Regions from separate parts of the Paenibacillus sp. RU5M genome, predicted to be linked through region 3. Evidence: a T-box and tRNA genes for the amino acid it is inferred to sense, from the RefSeq annotation. Region 3 holds a T-box; the other regions hold tRNA genes.
What was found. The T-box of region 3 lies ahead of leuS (leucine--tRNA ligase). A T-box ahead of a tRNA ligase gene usually reads a tRNA of that ligase, here a tRNA-Leu.
Positions count from the first base shown of each region.

Region 1: it has a tRNA-Leu gene. The T-box ahead of leuS (leucine--tRNA ligase) is inferred to sense a tRNA for this amino acid. The anticodon was not compared.
Region 2: it has a tRNA-Leu gene. The T-box ahead of leuS (leucine--tRNA ligase) is inferred to sense a tRNA for this amino acid. The anticodon was not compared.

Region 1 is NZ_OBQM01000002.1:944,350-946,628, reverse strand. Features, by position in the region: gene pelA (pectate lyase) at 265-1,224, shown strand; tRNA gene CRO25_RS10080 (tRNA-Leu) at 1,343-1,426, shown strand; gene CRO25_RS10075 (X2-like carbohydrate binding domain-containing protein) at 1,757-2,279, shown strand, end outside.
Region 2 is NZ_OBQM01000001.1:330-2,608, reverse strand. Features, by position in the region: gene CRO25_RS00025 (ABC-three component system protein) at 1-620, opposite strand, end outside; tRNA gene CRO25_RS00015 (tRNA-Leu) at 1,216-1,301, opposite strand; gene CRO25_RS00010 (general stress protein) at 1,538-1,987, opposite strand; gene CRO25_RS00005 (hypothetical protein) at 2,195-2,279, shown strand, end outside.
Region 3 is NZ_OBQM01000007.1:173,086-175,364, reverse strand. Features, by position in the region: gene CRO25_RS20455 (phosphotransferase family protein) at 1-581, shown strand, start outside; T-box leader at 680-947, shown strand; gene leuS (leucine--tRNA ligase) at 1,020-2,279, shown strand, end outside.

The DNA.
Region 1 (2,279 bases), on a different contig from region 3:
GTAACTACTGTTTCAAATGGAGAAAAATTGGATAATTTATTGGCTTTCTCACATTTCGATTAGACGATACCTAAAGGTTAAGACAAAGAATTTGTTACATATTGTTGCAATTATTGACAAAATTCATTGTTTTGCATAGAATTCTTTTTATCTAATCCACTTATTGGATGAAAAGAAATAGTTTGAGTTTAAAAACAAATATAAGGAGGGGAGACGCTCAAGGAAAACAGTTTGCAGAAAATGAATTGGGGAGTGTTCTAAACGATGTTGAAGGCACAAGCAAGGTTTGCATCTTTGGTAATGGCATGTACAATGGTTTTCTCTGTTGTCGGAATGGTATTTCAGCCTGCTGCTAAGGTATCTGCTGCAGACGCATCTGGAACGACAGCAAGTATCTCAGATATTTTGAAGAATCAACGTCCTGACGGGGGATGGAAGAAGGATTACAAAGAAACAAGTGGTGAGTGGGCCAAATCTACGATTGATAATAAAGCTACATACTCAGAAATTAGAAGATTAGCCAAGGAATTTAAAAAGACAAATGATCCGCGATATTCGGCTGCTGCCATCAAAGGAATCAACTTTTTGTTAAGTATGCAGTACTCCAATGGAGGATGGCCACAAGTATACCAGAGCTCAGGCTATCACAAACACATTACCTTCAACGACGATGCCATGATTAATGTCATGTACATGCTGGATGAAGTAGGTGCACGTAAAGGTGATTTCTCATTCATCGACAGCTCTCTTGCGGATCGCAGTAAAAAATCAGTTGCCAAAGGTGTAGATGCTATTCTCAATACACAGGTTGTAGCAAATGGTAAACTGACTGCATGGGGACAGCAGCATGATTCCAGCTCCCTAAAACCTGCAGGAGCAAGGATATATGAAGTGCCTTCTCTAAGTGCTGGAGAGAGCAGTACGATTGTAAAGTTTTTGAAAACAAGACCGTCGAACTCGAAAATTAAGGCTTACATTCAAGCGGCAGAAGCCTGGTTCAACAACGTGAAAATTACAGGATACAAGTATGTCAGAGAAAACGGAGATAGCAAACTCGTAGCTGATTCAGGTGCATCGCCAATTTGGGCACGTTTTTACGAAATTGGAACGGATAAACCGATCTTCGTAGGACGTGATGGGGTTGTGAAATACAAACTCAGCGATATCGATAAGGAAAGAAGAGGCGGGTATGCCTGGTATGGCAACTGGCCTTCAAAGATATAATTTATAAAAAGCTTTATCATTGAAGGCGAAATTATATTTTTTTTGTTGACACTAATTACCTGCACATGATATATTATCTCTTGTCGCCGCGATATAATTTCTCGGAGATAAGACATACGCGGTCGTGGCGGAATTGGCAGACGCGCACGGTTCAGGTCCGTGTGGGCTAACCCCCGTGGAGGTTCGAGTCCTCTCGACCGCATCATATGTAACACGAAAAAGGTTCCTAGAATGGCATTGCTGCCACTCTAGGAACCTTTTTTATTTGTTTACAGATTTTGATCTTTGCTTTTCCTGATTCTTTTCAACCCATTCCCTCGGCTTGAGCAAAAATGAAGTTTCCATTTGTTTATTTATCCATTAATGGAAATATGTTTGTTCTGCGACGGTTTGCCCCTATATTTCAGGTTAATTGTACGTAAAATACCGAATTGTACCTATCTTGGGAATGCCTCATCCACTATTCTCTTCTCGTGTGGAAGCGCTATCAACAGGAATTTGAATGACCAAATTCAGAGGGGGTAGGGATAATTTGAAACGAATCGGAAAAAGGATGGCAATGTGTTTCATGGTATTTATGATTGCGGCGGTGCAGTTCGGGATTATGGGAACGACAGGTAATGTGGCACAAGCAGCAGATAAGAGTCTGGCCCAAAAGCCGTATATGGGTTGGAGCAGTTACAGCATGCAGGTATATGACGGGCCGGGTAACTGGACATCGGCCGAGAGTATAAAGAAGCAATCGGACGCCATGCGTGAGAAGCTTCAAGCCCATGGATATGAATACATTAATATTGATGCTGGCTGGAACGGTGACGAAGATGAATACGGCCGTCCTATTCCGAGTACTGTTCTTTATCCAAATGGATTTCAGGAGGTCATTGATTACGTCCATAATAACGGACAGAAGATCGGAATCTATCTGATTCCGGGATTATCAATCACCGCCTATGATAAAAATCTTGAGGTTTATGGGTCGGGCGGGGCATGTCGTATGCAAGATATTGCAGTAAAACCGCTCGTTGTTATGGATGCTTGGGATTCGTACACGTACA
Region 2 (2,279 bases), on a different contig from region 3:
TTCGGCCTCAAATTAATTCCTACCATAGACTCCAATTTTTTAACAACTTCGTTATAAACCTGAAAAATATGGAAGTTATTTGGTCGGATTGTTATTTTATCTATTAAGGAAAGTCGATTCCCCGGTGATAACTCCATAAAAGATTGGCACCCATGTATCTTTGTCTCATACGGTAGGGTTGCATCCTTAGCTAATATCGCTTTCTCTCGTATATCAATCACTCGTTGTGCTTCCTCAGTCATCAAATCAACAATATTTTGTCTTTGTCCTTCACCGTTTATCAATTTTGCTAATGGATTATCAGCAGAAATAGTATCATTCGTGACAAAAAACAACTCATACTTGTCAAGAGAAGCAAATTTAGACCAAATTCTTATTGTTTTCCAAAAACCTTCATTTTTTAGTGTAAGTGAAGAAGGACGATTTGTTGAATGTTTTAACTGATATAATTTTGTAGTATCTTTTGTCTTCAAAGCAATATCATCATCAGCTTCTATGTAAACCTCATCCAAATCATCTCTTGATTCATTCCATAACACAATAAGAGCATAAAATGGCTCAAAGCGATAACCTAAGTAAGGGGCTTGAGCAGAGTGAATACTTGTTGACAGGTTAGTCACCTCCTAAAGAACCAGTAATTATATTTTGAACTACCATTAGACACAAAAATAAGTGAGTCAAAATACATAATTCGCCAATATTCTACCATCTCCTTCCAAACAAACGTTCTATTTAAGGAGACAATATAAATATGTCGTAAACTTCAAATTTTGAAATCTATATTATTCAAATGACAATCAGAAAAAATCAGGAGGAAAAATATGCACAAGGTCAAAGAACAAGAGTCTAAATCATTGAGGAAAAGTAATGATAACACAACAAAATATTTTGCTTAAGAACTTTCCGAGTGTTTCCCTACGGTTAAAGAGCCAAGAAAAAAAACACCATGATCTCATACATTGGCACAAAGATGACGGTAGTATATATCGAAGCTCATTACGGACTCCGACGTTCTGAGGCTCTTGGGTTAAAGTGGGATTGCATCAATTTCGAAGAGAAGACAATCTCAATTAATGAGGTTCGAGTAAAGTACGGCAAAAAAGTAGTCGTAAAGAGGTTTTTAGAAAAAGAATCCAGCGACCTAAAATTTAGCAAACCATCTTAAAAAGAAACAAGGGTTCCAGCTCTAACGAGCTGAAACCCTTGTTCTTAGGATGCCGAGGACCGGGATCGAACCGGTACGGTAGTCACCTACCGCAGGATTTTAAGTCCTGTGCGTCTGCCAATTCCGCCACCCCGGCATGGGTATGTATTTCTTGGCGACAAGAAATATCTTACCATGAAATTTATAGCTTTGCAATACCTTAATATAAAATTATCCAAAAAAATGAAACAGGCACTGCCAGCGTTAGCGAGCAGTGCCTAGAAAGTTCGAGTTGCGGTCCCGAACTTTCTTTAAACCATCTATATTAAGGGAGGTGTGAAATAAGAATACCTCCCCAACATTAAAGAAACCTAAAATCAGGCTTAAATTAAACTAAAAAAGAAGAATAGGTGCAATTCGGGCTGCCTCTTCCTCGCTGCATTCCACAACCACCAGGATATGCCCCTGCACCAGCCAATCTTCATAGTAATTAGCATCTTCTTCAGAGACCCCTGCTTCTGTTAAGGTAAGCACCAGATCATCCGTCTCATTTCCAATCTCGTTGCCTGCAAGTTTGCGTACCGCTTTTCCGATGGACATCGTCTGATCCATCCGCTTGCCCAGACCAGCAAGCACCCCTTTAAGCACGCCTAGTGCACCGTCTGTTCCTGCGCCCTTCAGAGGCATAGGCAAACCAGTCTTCTCGCTTACCACTTCGAGATTAACCTGTTCTTTGGCTACCGCACCCAAATATTTATCTGCTATACCTTCCTCTTTCAATTTATTTAACATGATAATGGCTTCATTCTCCGTGCGTACGAGTCCGATCAGCAATTGTGTCATTATACTTCCCCCTCCTTTTACCCTTATATAACCCTGGTTGCTTCTTCAAAAACGGATATCATATAATAAGTCCTTTCACCTATGTAAAATTTAATTTCTGATCTGGAAATCTATACCTAGTTCTGATAGACTAGATAAAGAAGACAAATTAACCATTGAAATTATTGACATATCGAATTACTATTCCATAACCAGGAGCAATGACATATGAAAAAAGAGGTAGAAATTGCCATTCGACGCAAACAACAAATTATCGTTCGTAATACAAGTGGACAAACGGTAACTGGATTTC
Region 3 (2,279 bases):
CAGAAGAGCAGGAATTCATAGAGCAGCAGCTGGGTGCGTACAATCGTCGGATCAATGAAATTAAAGGAGAGAAGTTTGGTTACTTTTCCTCAAAGAAATCGCATTATACGACGTGGAAAGAAGCTTTCCTGTGCCTAATGGATGATATGCTTGCAGATAGCAAGGCAGCGGGTTTGGAATTTTCGATTCGTTATGAGGAACTGGAGCGTTTGATTCAAGAAAAATCGGATGTGCTGGATGATGTCAAAGAGCCTGTGCTTGTACATTGGGATTTGTGGGATGGGAATGTATTTGTAGAAGCGGGGAAAATCACGGCTATTATCGATTTTGAACGTTCCCTTTGGGCAGATCCTCTCATGGAGCACTATTTCAGTCATTTTAATAATACACTGGGATTCCTCAAAGGATATGGAAGAGCAGTTACAACAGATAGTGAACGAAAAAGAAGAAGTTTATATGATCTGTACTTTGATCTGGCGCTGAGAATCGAGTGTCCGTATCGTCAATACGAGAACAAGGAACACATTCAGTGGTCGATTGATAATCTAGAAGAAGGAATCAAGCGATTCCAGTCGTCTTAATGTGTATACTGATGCATAGCATTGCTTATACTCAACAGACAGTGTAATATTGACTTTAATGCTGCTTTTTTATATAATGTTTCCGATCATATCGTATACATATTTCGATGATAAGGATCAGTAGTGAATCCTGTACATGACAGAGAGCCGGCGCTTGGTGCAAGTCGGTTGACAGTATTTCACGAACTCGCCTTGGAGAAATGCGGTGATTACACCATCTTGCAAATGACCGAAGTTACATTCGGGCTCAGGAATGGAAATCCGCATCGGTTAACCGCCGTTACAGGTCCAAAGGGAGTGGATGACGAAGCACGTTCGTCCGCTAACTAGGGTGGTACCACGGGAATTCAACCTCTCGTCCCTAGCGCTGCAAACGCTACGGGATGCTGAGGTTTTTTTGTTGCAATAAAAGCGAATAACCAAGAGGAGGAACAATAGATGAGTGAGAATCAACAGCCTAAACACGGCTATAAGCCACAAGACATGGAGAAAAGTTGGCAGCAATACTGGGATGACAATAAAACGTTTAAAACGGGTGAAGACCCGGCTAAACCGAAGTTTTATGCCCTGGATATGTTTCCGTATCCATCCGGCTCAGGTCTGCATGTAGGTCACCCGGAAGGATATACGGCAACGGATATCGTATCCCGTTACAAACGTATGCGCGGTTTCAATGTATTGCATCCAATGGGTTGGGACGCTTTCGGCCTGCCTGCTGAGCAGCATGCATTGGATACTGGTGAGCATCCACGGGATATTACATTCCGCAATATTGACAATTTCCGTCGCCAGATCAAATCACTGGGTTTCTCATATGACTGGGATCGGGAGATCAGCACAACAGACCCTGACTATTACAAATGGACGCAATGGATCTTCATCCAGTTGTACAATAAAGGCCTGGCTTATGTAGATGAAGTGCCTGTGAACTGGTGCGAAGCTTTGGGAACGGTACTGGCGAACGAAGAAGTTATCGACGGTAAGAGTGAGCGTGGTGGACATCCGGTCGTTCGTAAACCGATGCGCCAGTGGGTATTGAGAATTACAGAATATGCAGAGCGTTTGCTGGAAGACCTGGAAGAGCTGGACTGGTCGGAAAGTATTAAGGATATGCAGCGCAACTGGATCGGCAAATCGACCGGGGCGGAAGTTACTTTTGCCATTGAGGGTCATGAAGAAGTTATTAAAGTGTTTACGACACGTGCAGATACTTTGTTTGGTGCAAGTTATGCTGTATTGGCACCTGAGCATGAGCTGGTGGAAGTCATTACAACAGCTGAACAGCGTGAAGCAATCAAGGCATATCAGGAACAGGCTGCTCGCAAGAGTGATCTGGAACGTACTGATTTGGCTAAAGACAAAACGGGTGTGTTCACAGGAACTTATGCAATCAATCCGGTAAACGGAGCGAAGGTGCCAATCTGGATCGCCGATTATGTTCTGGCTGGATACGGCACAGGGGCGATCATGGCCGTTCCGGGACATGACGCTCGTGACTGGGAGTTTGCGAAACAGTTTGGTCTGGACATCATCGAGGTTGTACAGGGTGGCGACGTGACACAAGAAGCGTATTCCGGAGACGGACCGCATGTGAACTCCGATTTCCTGAACGGATTGAACAACGAAGAAGCGATTGCTAAGATGATTGCCTGGTTGGAAGAGAACGGTAAGGGACAAGGCAAGGTAACCTATCGTCTG